Regions from separate parts of the Pseudomonas sp. F3-2 genome, predicted to be linked through region 3. Evidence: predicted binding sites of a transcription regulator. Region 3 holds the regulator's gene; each other region holds the start of a gene.
What was found. Region 3 encodes FliA, which starts transcription of late flagellar genes. Its sites were predicted from a motif close to CTAAAGTTTNNNNNNNNNNNGCCGNTAA; they were not measured.
Positions count from the first base shown of each region.

Region 1 (5,263 bases), 2.6 Mb from region 3:
CCAGCGAGCGCCCGGATCTGTTGCCGGTATACGCCTTCAACGCGCAAGGCGTGTGGCTGCCTGGCGCGCAGGGCAATAAAAAAACAGGTGACAGCAAACGTCTGTCGCGCTGGCAGGACGTACTGAAAAAAATGGGCGCCGAAGGCTTCCCGACCGAGCCTGGGAATGAGGAGCACTGATGTCACTGTTCAAGCAGCTGTTCATTGCTATCTGTCTGTTTCTGGTGGTCGCCTTCGCCGGCGGCTTCGTCGTCAGCCTGGAAAGCTCCAGGGCGCAGTACGTCAACCAGTTGCGTTCCCACGCGCAGGACGCCGCCACCTCGCTGGCGTTGTCGCTCAGCGCCAACGTCGACGACCCGGCAATGATCGAGCTGATGGTGACGTCGATCTTCGACAGCGGCTATTACGCCAGCATTCGTGTGGTCGATCTGGCGAGCGGCGCTGCAATCGTCGAACGCCGCGCGGCGACCGGCATTCAGGATGTACCGAAATGGTTCGTCGATGCGATAGGGCTCGAGCCTGGCGCCGGGGAAGCCATCGTGAGCCGGGGCTGGCAGCAGATGGCGAGAGTGGAAGTGGTCAGCCATCCCATGTTCGCGCTGGCCAAGCTGTGGCAAAGCGCGCTCGGCAGCCTCGGCTGGCTGGTCGCCTGCGGCGTCGTCAGTGCGTTGGCGGGCGGGCTGCTCTTGCGTCGCCAGCTAAAACCTCTGGACTACATGGTGGCGCAGTCTCAGGCGATCGGCCGTCGTGAATTTCTCACCTCGCCCGAGCTGCCGCGCACACCAGAGCTGCGCCGTGTGGTTCAGGCGATGAACCAGATGGTCGAGAAGCTCAAGGCGCTGTTCGAGGAGAGCACCGAGCGCAGCGAGCAGCTGCGTGTCGAGTCTTATCAGGACAGCCTCACCGGCCTGTCCAACAGGCGCTATTTCGATATGCAGCTCACTGCACGTGTCAGCCAGCTGGAGGACAGCCGCGCCGGTTATCTACTGCTGCTGCGGGTCAAGGATCTGGCCGGGCTGAACGAGCGCCAGGGTGGCCAGCACGCCGACGCTCTCATCGTCGCGGTCGCTGAGCTGTTGGTGCGCCAGTGCGAGCCCTTTGCACAGACGCGCAACCTTGTCAGCCGCATTCGGGGCGGTGAGTTCGCGGTACTTGCGCCCGGCATGGTGCGCGAGGATGCCCTGCAACTCGCCCACAACCTTGAAACATCGCTGCACAGCCTCGAAACGACCGGTGCCTGCGATGTTGCGCCTGTGGCGTACATGGGACTTGCGCCGTACAGCCCCGGTGACTCGTCGCTGATCCTGCTGGGGCTGGCCGATCAGGCGCTGTCGCAGGCCGAAGCGGGCGGCGATCCTACGTGGTGCTGCATTGAACGTGGCGCAATTGGCGATCTGGGCGAAGACCATCATGCCTGGCATCGATTGCTGGACGGGGCCTTGACCCACGGTCGCTTTGAGCTGTTTTTTCAGCCGGTGGTCGATGCCAGAGAGCCCAGCCAGGTGCTGCATTACAAAGTGCTTTCCCGCGTGGTCGATGCGCATGGCCAGACGATTCCCGCCGGGCGCTTCCTGCCGTGGCTCGAGCGCTTTGGCTGGTCGTCCCGGCATGATCTGTTGATGCTCGAGCAGGTGCTTCAGCATCTGCAGACGCACGACCAGCGTCTGGCGTTGAATCTTTCGGCAGCGACGCTGAATGACTCCGGAGCGTTCACCCGAATCGTTGAAGCATTGCGTGCACAGCCTGGGCTGGGGCCGCGCCTGACGCTGGAAATCGGCGAAGCGCAGTTGCCGGAGCAGGCGCTGCTGGAAAAACTGACCCGGCGGTTGCAAGAGGCGGGCTTCTCATTGGCGCTGCAGCACTTTGGCGGGCGTTTCAGCATCATCGGTAATCTGGCGCATCTGGGGCTGGCGTATCTGAAGATCGATGGCAGTTACATCCGGGCCATCGATCAGGAGAACCATAAACGCCTGTTCATCGAGGCTGTGCAGCGGGCCGCGCACAGCATCGATCTGCCATTGATTGCCGAGCGCGTCGAGACCGCCGGGGAGCATCAGGTGCTGGCAGAAATGGGCATCAAGGGTGTGCAAGGTCAGCTCTTTGGTGATCCGGCGCCTTGGCAGTGATTGGCCGTTTCAAAACGCCAGACCATCATATTTCTCCCTGAAACGGCGGTCATCGCGCAGGGTAAAAGCCGCCGCATCCCGCGCTTAAAACATCATTCAAAGCAATAGTCGAAGGCTTTCCATCACGGTTATCGATCCTGAAATCGAATACTAGCCTTGTGACATATTTCGCCTGTAATTTATATAAATAGGATCCTAAAGATCTGGCCCGAACCTGCGATACGGTGAGGTGAAGCTGTCGTCCCGCGACCATTAACTACAAGAGCTATTGGTCATTTTTTATCATCAAAAATGATACTTCCTGCATACAAGGAAATAGTCGTGACGTTGAATCTACGCCGCAAGGTCATTCTCCTTGCCATCATTCCAAGCCTGCTGCTGGCTGCGGTCATCAGCTGCATCACCTGGGTCGTGCTGCAAAAGCTCGCCACTCAGGAAGTGGAGCAAACTCGCGCGCTGCTGCTTGAGGAACGCAAACTGTCGCTGAAAAACTATCAGCAGATTGGCGAGGCGGCGATCAAGCCGATCTACGACGCTTCCGCGCCTGGCGACATGGACGCTCGTGATCGCGCGCTCAAAGTCCTGAAGAGTCTGCAGTACGACAAGGCCAGTTACTTCTTCGGTTACAACTCGTCCTACGTGCGCGTGTTCTGGTCCGACAAGGACCTCGACATCGGCAAGAACTTTTCCGACGCCAAGGATGCCAATGGCGTCTACGTCATCCGTGGCCTGGTCGACAAGGCCAAAGACGGCACTCATTTCTTCCGCTACGACTGGCCGACGCCGGGCAGCGACAAACCGATTCCCAAATTGGGGTACACCTCATACCTGCAGAAGTGGGACCTGGCGTTTGGCACGCAGGCCAATCTGGACGACATCGATAATCAGGTCGCTGCCATCGCGCAATCCACGCAAAGCCGCATCGGCTCCTCTGCCGCGCTGATCGTCGCGATCATCGCGGTGTTTCTCTTGATCGTCGCGCTCGTCGGGCTGGTGCTCGGCAACGGCCTGGTCAAACCGGTGCTGGTGATCAAACAGAATCTGGACGACATCGCCGCCGGCGACGGCGACCTGACGCGTCGTCTTCCTGAGAGCGGCAATGATGAATTGGGCGCGCTGTCCCGCTCGTTCAACCAGTTCGTGGCGAAGATCCACGGGCTGGTTCGCCAGATTGCCGAGATGACCGGGCAGTTGAACAGCCTGGTGGGCGACATGTCGTCTCAGGCGCAACGGTCGGAGGAGGCGATGGGCCGCCAGCGGCAGGAAACCGATCAGGTCGCCACCGCGATTCACGAGATGTCCTCGGCGGCGCATCAAGTGTCGATCAGCGCGCAGGGCGCCTCCCAGGCCGCGCGCAAAACCAGCGATGTCGGGCTGGATGCCAAGACGGTCGTCAACAAAAGCATCGACAGCATTCATGCGCTCATTGGTGAAATAGGCGCGAGCAGTTCGTCGCTCGATCACCTGCGTCAGGATGTGCAATCCATCGCAACGGTGGTGGATGTGATTCGCTCGGTGGCCGAACAGACCAACCTGCTGGCGCTCAACGCGGCCATCGAAGCGGCGCGGGCGGGTGATGCCGGGCGTGGTTTTGCTGTCGTCGCCGACGAAGTTCGCGCGCTGGCCAGCCGCACCCAGCAAAGCACTCAGGAGATCCACGACATGATCAGCTCGCTGCAACGTGGCGCGCAGGACGCCGTGGTCGCCATGAGTCGCTCCAGCGACACCGGCAAGACAACCGGTGAACTCGCCAACGAAGCCGGCACGTCGCTGGATGCAATTGGCCAGTTGATCGAAACCATCAACGACATGAACGCACAGATTGCCAGCGCCTCCGAGGAACAGACCGCTGTGGCGGAAGAGATCAGCCGCAGCATGACGCAGATCGCCCAGGCCGTGGACGAAGTCGCCGACGACGCGCAAGGCGGCGCACAAACCGCACGCAGCCTGACCGCCCTGGGCGACCGTCTGGGTGGTTTGGTGAAACAATTCAGGATCTGAAAATAGCGCGATGTGCGGAGTACTGGCAGCGTCTGTAGGACCGGCTTCAGCCGGGAAGAGGCCAGTACATCCGTTGGAGATGTAGCGTCTGGAAGTCAGTCTTCGCGAGCAAGCTCGCTCCCACCAGTGCGGTGCCTGGCGCGAGACCATGCCATGCCGCAATGCCCTTGTGGGAGTGAGCTTGCTCACGAAGAGGCCAGTGTCTCCGGTGGAGACGTTCCTGCTGGAACCAGTCTTCGCGAGCAAGCGCCCAAGGTTTTTGAGCGGTGCTACTTGCCCCGCTTGCTGTTGATTTCCACCAGCTTGCCACCTTCAAACCGCAGATACTGATACATCCCGTTGTTCGGGCCGTAGATCCATTCCTGAACCTGCACCTGATCCACCTGCCGGAAATGGTTGACGGTTTCCTTGTAGCCGATGATGTCCTGACTGACCGGCTGGCCGCATTTCTGCTGGACTTCGAACATACGGTCGCCTTCGCTGATCAACTGGCTGCCGCAGCGCAGCGTGTCGGCGTGAGCCAAACCGGTCGACGCCATCAAACCGAGAACGATCGCTATCCTCGTACGCACATTCTTCAAAAGTAATTACTCGCTATCCAGGTGCAAAGGGCTCACGACGCGGCCGTCTTTTTCCGGCTGGCCGAGGCTTGCGTCAACGAAATAGACCCGATCATCGGCCAATTGTCCCTTGTCCACCAGATAGTCCTTGATGCTGCCGGCGCGCGCCTGTCCAAGCTGACGCAGCAGCAGCGCGCTGGAACTCCACGACTTGAGCACAGCATCACGCATCTTGTTCTGACGTTCTTCCTTGCCCAGATCAACCCATTGCGCCGGTGGCTGCTGCTTGAGCCGTGTGCGGTAAATGCCTTCCAGCATCGGTGGTTTCTCGTCGTCCGGCACTTGCAGGTCGCTTGCCTGCGCCGGCACCTTGTCACCACGGCGCTGGAGGATTTTGTAATAGGTGCTCTGGTACTCACGCTCCAGACGTTGCTGAGCAATCAGCGGACCATCGCTGGCCTCGGCGCTGGTGCCTTCGATCTCGAGGCGCAGCGCCGGACGCTCCTTGAGTGCGCTGGCCAGTTTGTCCAGTGATGCCTGCGCGTCGCTGCTCAGATCGTCCGAACCGGGTGCGAAC
Region 1 is NZ_CP152388.1:704,119-709,381, forward strand. Features, by position in the region: gene lapG (cysteine protease LapG) at 1-179, shown strand, start outside; gene lapD (cyclic di-GMP receptor LapD) at 179-2,125, shown strand; gene AAGQ88_RS03220 (methyl-accepting chemotaxis protein) at 2,447-4,126, shown strand; gene AAGQ88_RS03225 (DUF2845 domain-containing protein) at 4,396-4,665, opposite strand; gene AAGQ88_RS03230 (DUF748 domain-containing protein) at 4,714-5,263, opposite strand, start outside.
Region 1: the regulator FliA is predicted to act here: its motif matches at 2,321-2,348, upstream of AAGQ88_RS03220 (methyl-accepting chemotaxis protein).

Region 2 (5,263 bases), 920 kb from region 3:
TCCATGGCCGCGTTCGGTGCGAGTGACATTAGAGCGAGCGTGTGGCAGTTCGATGACCCGTCGATGACCGCGAGATAACAGTTCGTTGACTATTTGATGCGGGATGATTCGCGTATTTTGTCGACATGTTTGTGTAGAGCAGCGGTCTTGGCAGGATGCGGGCTAGACAAGTCGAACGACTGAAAAGCGCACATACCTTCGATGGCGGCGTATCAATGCTTGAATTAACGACAGACAGCGTGCGCTCGCGGGCAAACGCGCGCCTGGAATGTCCACCGCCACGTCATTCGCACAGGCGCAACGGGATGAACTGCACACGAATCCTCACCCTCATACTGCTCGGCGCCCTGTCCCTGATGGCAGGCGCCGACAATCAGGAGAACCGCACCTTGGCTGCAACCGGCTCTGCCAATTACCGCTTCGAACGCTTGAACGTCGACTCCCCGGACGGTCAGCGCCATTACCGCCTCGACATCGGCATCCCGCGCAACGCGGCGCCAGCCACTGGCTATCCGGTGATGTACCTGCTGGATGGCAACAATGCGCTGGCCGAATTGCAGGACAGCTGGTTAGGCGAACTCGATGCGGGCGCTGCGCCGCTGCTGGTGATGATCGGCTACGACATCGACGGCACCTACGACGGCGAACAACGCACCCGCGACTACACGGGCGACACGGCGTTGGCGTTCCTGACGACGATCGAAACCGGCATCAAGCCGAAGGTGCGGGCAAACTGGTCGGTGGACCTGAAACGGCAAACGCTGTGGGGGCATTCGTTCGGCGGGCTGTTCGTGCTCGATGCGATGCTGGCACGGCCCGATGCGTTCCAGACCTGGATTGCCGCCAGCGCCTCGCTGTGGTATCAGCCGACCACCTTCGATAAGGGCATGGCGCTGCGCGCATTGGCGCCCGAAACAGCGAAGCACGTGGTGATCGTCAAGGGCGAAAGAGAAGGCAAGCCGCCAATCGCGCAATTCGATGGCGGCTCGCCGCAGAGAAGGCAGCAGATGCAGGCCGTGCCCGCCGACGCCAATCGCCTGCTGGCGGAGCATCTGGCGACGCTGCCCGGCACCGAGGCCAGTTACCGGGCATTCAACGGACGCAACCATGGCCAGATGTTCACCACGGCGCTGCATCTGGGTTTGCGGATGGCGGCCGGATTGCCCGGCCAGCCGTGAGTCCCGCTGTTTTACACTGTGTTGACGACGGTCAGATCCGGAACGTGCCCACCAGATGCTGCAAGCGCGCAGTCTGGTGTTCAAGGTGCCGGCAGGCGTCCAGCGTCGACTTCAGGTTGTCCACGCCTTCCTGATTGAGCGTGTTGATTTCCGTAATGTCGACGTTGATCGACTCGACCACCGCGGTCTGTTCTTCGGTGGCGGTTGCAACCGACTGGTTCATGCCATCGATTTCGCCGATGCGGCGGGTCACGCTGTTCAGGCGTTCGCCGGCCTGATTGGCGATGGTCACGCTGCTTTCGCTTTGACGCTGACTCTCCGTCATGTTGGCCACCGCGTCACGGGCGCCCACCTGCAGCTCTTCGATCATGCCCTGCACTTGTTGCGCGGAATCCTGGGTGCGATGCGCCAGGTTGCGCACTTCGTCGGCGACCACGGCAAAACCGCGCCCCGCTTCACCGGCACGCGCCGCCTCGATGGCCGCGTTGAGGGCCAGCAAGTTGGTCTGCTGAGAGATGCCGGTGATCACTTCCAGAATCTGGCCGATGTTGGCGGTCTTGTTGTTCAGGGTCTCGATGTTCGCGCAGGACTCACTGATCTTTTCCGACAACTGATTCATCGCCTTGATGGTCTGCGTGACCACCCCTTGGCCTTCGGTCGCCAGTTGCGTGGCTTCGCTGGAGTGCTGCGAGGCGAGCGCAGCGTTCTGCGCGATCTCCTGGGCCGCGGCGCCAAGCTGGTTGATCGCTGCAGCCACGCTGCTGGTGCGGCTGGACTGCTGGTCGGAGTTGCCCATGGACGAGTTGGACGCACCCACGACCCGCGCAGCGACTTCACCCAGCTGGCCTGCGGTGGACGCCACCTCACGGATCGAGCCGTGAATACGCTCGACGAAGCGGTTGAAGGACAATGCCAGCGCGCCGAACTCGTCCTGCGAGACGATCGACAGTCGCTTGGTCAGATCGCCTTCGCCGTCGGCGATGTCCTGCATCGCCAGACCCATCTGGTGCAGCGGCTGCATGAGGACGCGAATCAGCAGGCCCAGCAGCAACATGATGATCGCGACGGCAATCACCATCGCCAGGATCGCCGAAGAACGGAATTCGCTGAGCATCGAATACGCGGCGTCGCGGTCCAGCACCAGCGCCACGTACCAGTTCGCCGAAGACAGGCCTTCGACCTTGGTGAACGAAATGAACTGCGCCTTGCCGGCCGATTCGATTTCGTAGACGCCGGGTGCGATTTTCGGTGCGCCACTTGGATAGGCTTCACTGACATTCTTCAGGACCAGCTTGCTGTCTGGGTGAATCAGAATTTTCCCGTCGGCGCTGACGATGTAGGCGTAACCATGTCCGCCGAAGTTCAGCGAGTTGATGGTCTTGCTGATGGCGTCCAGGGAGATGTCTGCACCGGCAACGCCGATCATCTGACCCTGCTGGCGGACCGGCGTCGCCAGGGTCACCACCAGTTTGCCGGAAGAGGCCGCAATGTACGGCTCAGTGACGATCGTGCCCTGCGCCGCATCGGCCGCCTTGTACCAGCCGCGGGCCCGTGGGTCGTAGTCCGCCGCACGATTACCCGCTGGCACGGAGAACATCACACCGTCCTTGCCGCCGAAGTAACTGAGCTGGAAGTTGTCCGGGTAAACCGGCAGCCCGACGATACGTGGCAGGCCGCTGACCGCAGGGCCATCTGCCGCAATCTGCTGGGCCATGGAATACAACAACTGCGTGCGGCTATCGAGCCAGGTTTGAATGTTCTGAGTTGTCAGACTTCCTAACTGTTGCAGTTCGGTATCTACGTTGTTCTTCAATGTTTCGCGCTGGCGAAAGTCGTTCACCAGAATGAAGCACGAGAAAGCAACGACAACTATCAATGCAGCGGCCAGCAGGATCTTTCTGCTGAAACCCAGACGTTTGATCATACGATTGTGTCCATAACCAAGAATGACAGCGACGAGAATGCGTAGCCGATCGGGCGCGCGCTGCGCTTTGTACGGGGTTGTTCAAAGAAAGGGAAGACGCGGCCCGAAATATACTTCGGCTGACCGGCGACAGAGTTTAGTACCGGTCGTCGTGGACACTCGTAGAACGATTTTTATAGGCAGGGGAAAATGACGATATGTTTAAACATCCGGCGAAGTCTGTTTAACGGGATCCAATTATGTGCAGCGCAATGATTAATCATCACGCTGCGTAGTTGGCGTAGAAACGTTACTTGGCGAACAACTGCCCCATGTCTTTGAACGCTTTGAACTCCAGCGCGTTACCGCACGGATCGAACAGGAACATCGTCGCCTGTTCGCCGACCTGGCCTTTGAATCGTATGTAGGGTTCGATGACGAACTTGACGCCCTGCCCCTTCAGCCGATCGGCCAGCGCTTCCCATTCCTCCCAGCCAAGCACGACTCCGAAATGCGGAACGGGCACGTCATGACCGTCCACCGCATTGGTCCCGGCATGGGCCTGGGAGTCGGTCTGAGGGTGTTCGTGAATGACCAGTTGATGGCCGAAGAAATCGAAATCCACCCAGTGATCACTGGAGCGGCCTTCCGGCAGGTTGAACACGTTGGCGTAAAAGTGCCGGGCTGCCGCCAGGTCATGAACGGGGATGGCGAGGTGAAACGGAGATAGCTTCGGGCTGCTGGCGGTCACGGGTGATGCTCCTCTTAATGGGCTGCAGCCATCTTTACCCATTGAATCATTGATGGAAAGATCATAATTTTCGCGCCGAGCCACAATTATTTCGATCAGTGAGTTGCCATGATTCGCGAGCTTAAAACCTTCATTGCTGTCGAGCGCCTCGGCACGTTTGTCGCTGCCGGCAACCAGATCGGCCTGACCCAGTCGGCGGTCAGCGCGCAGATTCGCACGCTGGAGAAGTCCCTCGGCACCCCATTGTTCGACCGCAGCGGCCGCAGCGCGACATTGAACGCCGCGGGGCTGCGCGCGCTTCCCATGGCCCGGGAAATCGTCGCGCTGTACGAGCGCATGGCTGCGCCGTCCATCGACAGTGGTTATTTCGGGGAGTTGCGCATCGGCGCCATCGCCACGGTGCAGACCGGCCTGCTGCCTGCGGCACTGGTGCAGTTCAACCGTCAGGCGGCGACGGTGGAGGCGAAGGTCATTCCGGGTGTCTCGCAAACCCTGCTCAACAGCGTCGACGCGGGTGAGATCGACCTGGCACTGCTGATCCGACCGCCCTTCGCGCTGCCCAAGGAACTGCATCTGGAGATCATCGAGCGCGAGCCCTTCGTGTTGATCGCCCCGGCCACCGTCGAGGGCGATGATCCGCTGCAACTGCTGCGCGATACACGTTTCGTGCGCTACGACCGGCACTCGTTCGGCGGGCGGCAGGTCACGCGCTTTCTGCGTGCGCAGAAAATCGACACCCGGCCAGGTCTTGAGCTGGACGAAGTCGATGCCATCGTTCGCATGGTCGAAGCCGGCCTAGGCGTGTCGCTGGTACCCCGAGCCGGGCTGTGGATGGAGCGCGCGGCACAGATCCGCATCATTGAACTCGGCCCCCTGACCTTCTACCGGGAACTGGCGATGGTCATGCGCCATGCCAACCGGCAGTTGCCGTTGCAGCGACTGTTCAGGGAGTGCCTGGCGACCGCCTGTACGCTGCAACCTTCGTAAGAACCTTCGGGTGATCAACGAATCAGTCGACACCACATATCCCGGTGGGCGCTGCAAATGTTTGTAGGACCGGCTTTAGCCGGGAAAGCCTCGGGCGTCACGCCGTTGATCGAGGGGCTGTTAAAGACAGTGGGCTCACTCCCACAGGTCTTGGACTCCCCTGACAGCGCCGCGCACCCTTGCAGGAGCGCGCTTGTTTGTCTCCGCTTCTGTTCAGATGCACTCATTGCGACTGCAAATGACACCGCACCCATTCCCCTGCCACGGCGCCTTTGGCCGGCAGCAGGGCTTGCGGTCTGTCGCAGCCGGTGGTTGCCTTCGGGCAGCGGTCCCTGAAAAAACAGCCTGTTGGCAGATTGCGGTTGCCGGGGAGTTCGGTGGGCGCCGAGACCTGGGTCTCATCCACGGCAACGCCCAGCCGTGGAACGGCCTCCAGAAGCAGTT
Region 2 is NZ_CP152388.1:3,168,705-3,173,967, forward strand. Features, by position in the region: gene AAGQ88_RS14495 (alpha/beta hydrolase-fold protein) at 306-1,178, shown strand; gene AAGQ88_RS14500 (methyl-accepting chemotaxis protein) at 1,210-3,102, opposite strand; gene AAGQ88_RS14505 (VOC family protein) at 3,392-3,832, opposite strand; gene AAGQ88_RS14510 (LysR family transcriptional regulator) at 3,941-4,819, shown strand; gene AAGQ88_RS14515 (oligopeptide/dipeptide ABC transporter ATP-binding protein) at 5,043-5,263, opposite strand, start outside.
Region 2: the regulator FliA is predicted to act here: its motif matches at 3,215-3,242, upstream of AAGQ88_RS14500 (methyl-accepting chemotaxis protein).

Region 3 (5,263 bases):
TTGGACACGGCCTTGGACATGGCTTCGTCCGAGCTGTTGGCACCCAGGCGTACCAGACGGTTACGCACCAGCACCAGCTCGCCGACCATGTTCATGATTTCGTCCAGCCGCGCGGTGTCGACGCGCACGGTGGTTTCCGCTTCGGCCGGCGGCTTCTCGCCAGCGGCAGGTGCCGGGGCACGAGCGGCGGCAGGTGCGGCGGCTGGAGCGGCCTTGGCCGGGGCAGCGGTAGCCGGGGCAGGCGCTGCTTTGGCAGGCTCGACTTTTGGCGCTTCGACCTTGGCGGGCTCGGCCTTCTTCACCGGTGCGACGGCGGTGGCGGCCACGCCCGGTTCGAATTTGCCTTTACCGTGAAGCTGATCGAGCAAGTCTTCGAATTCGTTTTCAGTGATTTCGTCGCCCGAGCCTTTCGCCTCGGTGGCGGCCGGCGCTGCAGCGGCAGCAGCCACAGGGGCAGCGGCACCGGCTTCGGGCGAGAACGAGCCCTTGCCATGCAGTTGATCGAGCAATGCTTCGAATTCGTCGTCGGTGATTTCGTCGCTGGCGGCTTCGGAAGCCGGCGCCGCGGCGGCAGCTGGTGCGACCGCATCGACGGCGAACTGGCCCTTGCCGTGCAACTGATCCAGCAGCGATTCGAATTCGGCGTCAGTGATCTCGTCGCTTGGCGCGTCGCCAGACGACTGTGCAGGCGTCGCCGGGGCCGGGGTCGAAGCAACGGCACCCGCCGCTTCGGCCTTGACCGCATTCAGCGAGTCCAGCAGTTGTTCGAATTCCTGATCGGTGATGTCTTCGGACGGCGCTTCGGCCACCGGCTCCGGCGCCACAGGAGCGGGCGCGGCAGCCACTTCGTCAGCCGACGCAGGCTCTGCCAGGCGGGAAAGCGCAGCAAGCAGTTCAGGCGTGGCCGGCGTGATGTCCGAACGCTCGCGCACCTGACCGAACATGCTGTTGACGGTGTCCAGGGCTTCGAGCACAACGTCCATGAGTTCCGCGTCGACCCGGCGCTCACCTTTGCGCAGGATGTCGAACACGTTTTCGGCGATGTGACAGCATTCAACCAGCTCGTTGAGCTGGAGGAAGCCGGCGCCCCCTTTTACAGTGTGAAAACCGCGAAAAATTGCATTGAGCAGGTCCGCATCGTCCGGCCGGCTTTCCAGCTCGACCAACTGCTCGGACAACTGCTCCAGAATCTCGCCGGCCTCTACCAGAAAATCCTGAAGGATTTCTTCATCGGCGCCGAAGCTCATTGGGGGTGCTCCTAAAATTAACCGTCAAACCGATCCGGAAGCTGTTCGGCGATCTGCGCGCATTGCCTTCGTCGAAGCATTGGCGCGCAGCTCAACAGCCACTTTCACATAGAACCCTGAATCGCAGACCCGCAAGCGGGAATCTAGAAGCCAAGGCTGGATAGCAGATCGTCTACATCATCCTGACCGGATACGACGTCTTCACGTTTATCGGCATGAATCTGCGGACCTTCACCCTTGGAATGAAGTTTTTCCTGTTCTTTTTGCTGACGGAACACTTCCTGGTCGTGTTCGATCCCTGCAAAGCGATCGACCTGACTGGCCATCAGCACCAGCTTGAGCAGATTGCTCTCCACTTCGGTGACCAGTGTGGTCACACGCTTGATGACCTGGCCGGTGAGGTCCTGGTAATCCTGAGCCAGCAGAATGTCGTTCAGGTGGCTGGCGACCTCGGCGGTCTCCTTCTCGCTGCGCGTCAGAAAACCATCGACGCGGCGGGCCAGATCACGAAACTCATCGGCACCGATCTCGCGACGCATGAAGCGTCCCCAATCGGCGCTCAAGGCCTTGGCATCGGCACTGAGGCCATTCATCAACGGCGTGCTCTGCTCGACCAGGTCCATGGTGCGGTTGGCCGCACCTTCCGTCAGCCTGACAACATACGACAGGCGTTCGGTGGCATCGGTGATCTGGGACACTTCTTCGGCTTGCGGCATGTGCGGGTCAATCTGGAAATTGACGATCGCACTGTGCAGCTCGCGCGTCAGTTTGCCGACTTCCTGATACAGGCCGCGATCCCGGGTCTGATTAAGCTCATGGATGAGTTGCACGGCATCGCCGAACTTGCCTTTTTCAAGGCTCGCGACGAGTTCTTGTGCATGTTTCTTCAGGGTCGACTCGAAGTCACCCATTGTCGAATCTTTGGAATCCATAGCGCCCTCGCAGCGGACATCAGCTATTGACGCGCTCGAATATCTTCTCGATCTTTTCTTTGAGCACTTGCGCGGTGAATGGCTTGACCACGTAGCCGTTCACACCGGCCTGAGCGGCTTCGATGATCTGCTCGCGCTTGGCTTCGGCAGTGACCATCAATACCGGCAAGTGACGCAGACGCTCGTCGGCGCGGACCTGACGCAACAGGTCGATGCCGGACATGCCGGGCATGTTCCAGTCAGTCACCAGAAAGTCAAAAGCCCCGCTCTGCAGCATCGGCAATGCGGTGGTACCGTCATCTGCTTCGGCCGTGTTGGTGAACCCAAGGTCACGCAACAGGTTTTTTATGATCCGCCGCATCGTTGAGAAGTCATCAACGATGAGGATTTTCATGTTCTTGTCCAATTCGACCTCCAAGCAGTCTTTAACGCGCCCAGCACCTGGACGCGCGTTCAATCAATACCGGCACAACCCAGTGATCGGCTCTACGAAAATAATAAGGGATGGTGCACATCGAGGGGTCACGAACACGGCGCAACAGGCCGTTCAAAGACCTGATCCGACCGGCTCCTGCCTTGTCTCTCCTGCTTCCCACACCACATTCAGCACAGCCGGTCTTACTTGCAACACGCGAACACCCTGTTCACGTGCGATGAATCAGCGCGCGCGCCACTCTCCCAACCGTCCACGCAACCGCGCGGCGCACTGGCTATGCAGCTGGCTGACCCGAGATTCGCTGACCCCCAGGACCTCACCGATTTCCTTGAGGTTCAGCTCTTCGTCGTAATACAGCGCCAGCACCAGGCGTTCACGCTCCGGCAGATTGGCGATGGCATCCGCCAGCGCAGCCTGGAAACGTTCGTCTTCCAGATCGCGCGACGGCTCCAGCGACTGGCTCGCGCCGTCCTCGTGCAGCCCTTCATGCTCGCCGTCCTGCAACAGGTCGTCGAAGCTGAACAGGCGACTGCCCAAGGTATCGTTCAAAATCCCGTAGTAATCATCGAGACTCAATTGAAGTTCGGCAGCAACCTCGTGATCTTTAGCGTCACGGCCGGTTTTTGCTTCAATTGCACGAATCGCGTCGCTGACCATGCGCGTATTCCGGTGAACCGAGCGTGGCGCCCAGTCGCCCTTGCGCACTTCGTCGAGCATCGCGCCGCGAATACGAATACCCGCGTAAGTCTCGAAACTCGCACCTTTGGTGGAGTCGTACTTGGTCGACACCTCGAGCAGACCGATCATGCCGGCCTGGATCAGGTCCTCGACCTGAACACTGGCCGGCAGTCGCGCCAGCAGGTGGTAAGCGATGCGCTTGACCAGCGGGGCATAACGCTCGATCAGTTCGTACTGGGAATCTTTGGATGATTTGCTGTACATGCGATAGCCACTTGCGGTCATGACACGGGCCCTGCGCTGGTCTGATGCACCAGGCGTTCAACGAAAAACTCAAGGTGACCGCGCGGGTTCGCCGGCAGCGGCCAGGTATCGACCTTCTGCGCGATGGCCTTGAACGCCAGCGCACATTTGGAACGCGGGAACGCTTCGTACACCGCACGCTGCTTCTGGACCGCCTTGCGCACGCACTCGTCGTACGGAACGGCGCCAACGTATTGCAGCGCGACATCGAGGAAACGGTCAGTCACTTTGGTCAGCTTGGCGAACAGGTTGCGCCCTTCCTGCGGGCTCTGCGCCATGTTGGCCAGCACGCGGAAGCGGTTCATGCCGTAGTCGCGATTGAGCAGCTTGATCAGCGCGTAAGCGTCAGTGATCGAAGTGGGCTCATCGCACACCACCAGCAGGACTTCCTGAGCGGCGCGCACGAAGCTGACCACCGACTCGCCGATCCCGGCAGCGGTATCGATCACCAGCACATCCAGGTTGTCGCCGATGTCGCTGAACGCCTGAATCAGACCGGCATGCTGCGCCGGAGTCAGGTGCACCATGCTCTGCGTGCCGGAAGCGGCCGGCACGATGCGTACGCCGCCCGGCCCCTGCAGCAGCACGTCGCGCAGCTCGCAGCGGCCCTCGATGACATCCGCAAGCGTGCGTTTGGGCGTCAGCCCCAGCAATACGTCGACGTTGGCCAGACCCAGATCGGCGTCCAGCAACATGACGCGACGCCCGAGCTCGGCCAGCGCCAGTGAAAGATTCACTGAAACGTTGGTCTTGCCGACGCCACCTTTGCCACCGGTCACCGCGATAACCTGTACGGGATGCATGCTGCCCATGTTAATTTTTTACCTTGTCTTGCTTAGACCTAAGCCACATGTAGGGCTGCACGTTCAGAGTGTGAACAATGCCTGGCAGACCATCGATGCAGGTATATTCCAGTGTCATTTTCCCTACCTAGCCCGCACGCTTGCCGGGACTGTGATAAAGATCCGCAAACATATCCGCCATCGCTTCCTCGCTAGGCTCCTCCTGCATCTGCACACTGACAGCCCGGCTTACCAACTGGTGCCGGCGTGGCAAATGCAGATCATCCGGTATCCGTGGACCATCGGTGAGATAGGCCACAGGCAGTTCGTGAGTGACCGCCAGGCTGAGGACTTCGCCCAGGCTGGCCGTCTCGTCGAGTTTGGTCAGGATGCACCCGGCCAGACCGCAACGTTTGTAACTGTGATACGCCGCCGTCAGCACCTGCTTCTGGCTGGTGGTGGCCAATACCAGATAGTTGCGGGCACGGATGCCACGACCGGCGAGGCTTTCCAACTGCAGGCGCAAGGCCGGATCGCTGGCTTGCAGGCCCGCGGTGTCGATCAACACCACGCGCTTGCGCAGCAGCGGCTCCAGCGCCTGCGCCAGAGACTGGCCCGGATCGACGTGCGTCACTGGCACGTTGAGGATCCGGCCCAGGGTTTTAAGCTGTTCCTGAGCACCGATACGGAAACTGTCCATGCTCACCAGCGCAATGTTCTGCGCGCCGTATTTCAACACATAACGGGCGGCCAGTTTGGCCAGCGTGGTGGTCTTGCCCATACCGGCAGGACCGACCATGGCGATCACACCGCCCTCTTCCAGCGGCTCCACGTCCGGCGTTGCGATCATGCGCGCCAGATGGGCCAGCAACATGCGCCAGGTGT
Region 3 is NZ_CP152388.1:4,086,064-4,091,326, forward strand. Features, by position in the region: gene AAGQ88_RS18480 (chemotaxis protein CheA) at 1-1,247, opposite strand, end outside; gene AAGQ88_RS18485 (protein phosphatase CheZ) at 1,391-2,179, opposite strand; gene AAGQ88_RS18490 (chemotaxis response regulator CheY) at 2,199-2,573, opposite strand; gene fliA (RNA polymerase sigma factor FliA) at 2,838-3,578, opposite strand; gene fleN (flagellar synthesis regulator FleN) at 3,575-4,408, opposite strand; gene flhF (flagellar biosynthesis protein FlhF) at 4,527-5,263, opposite strand, start outside.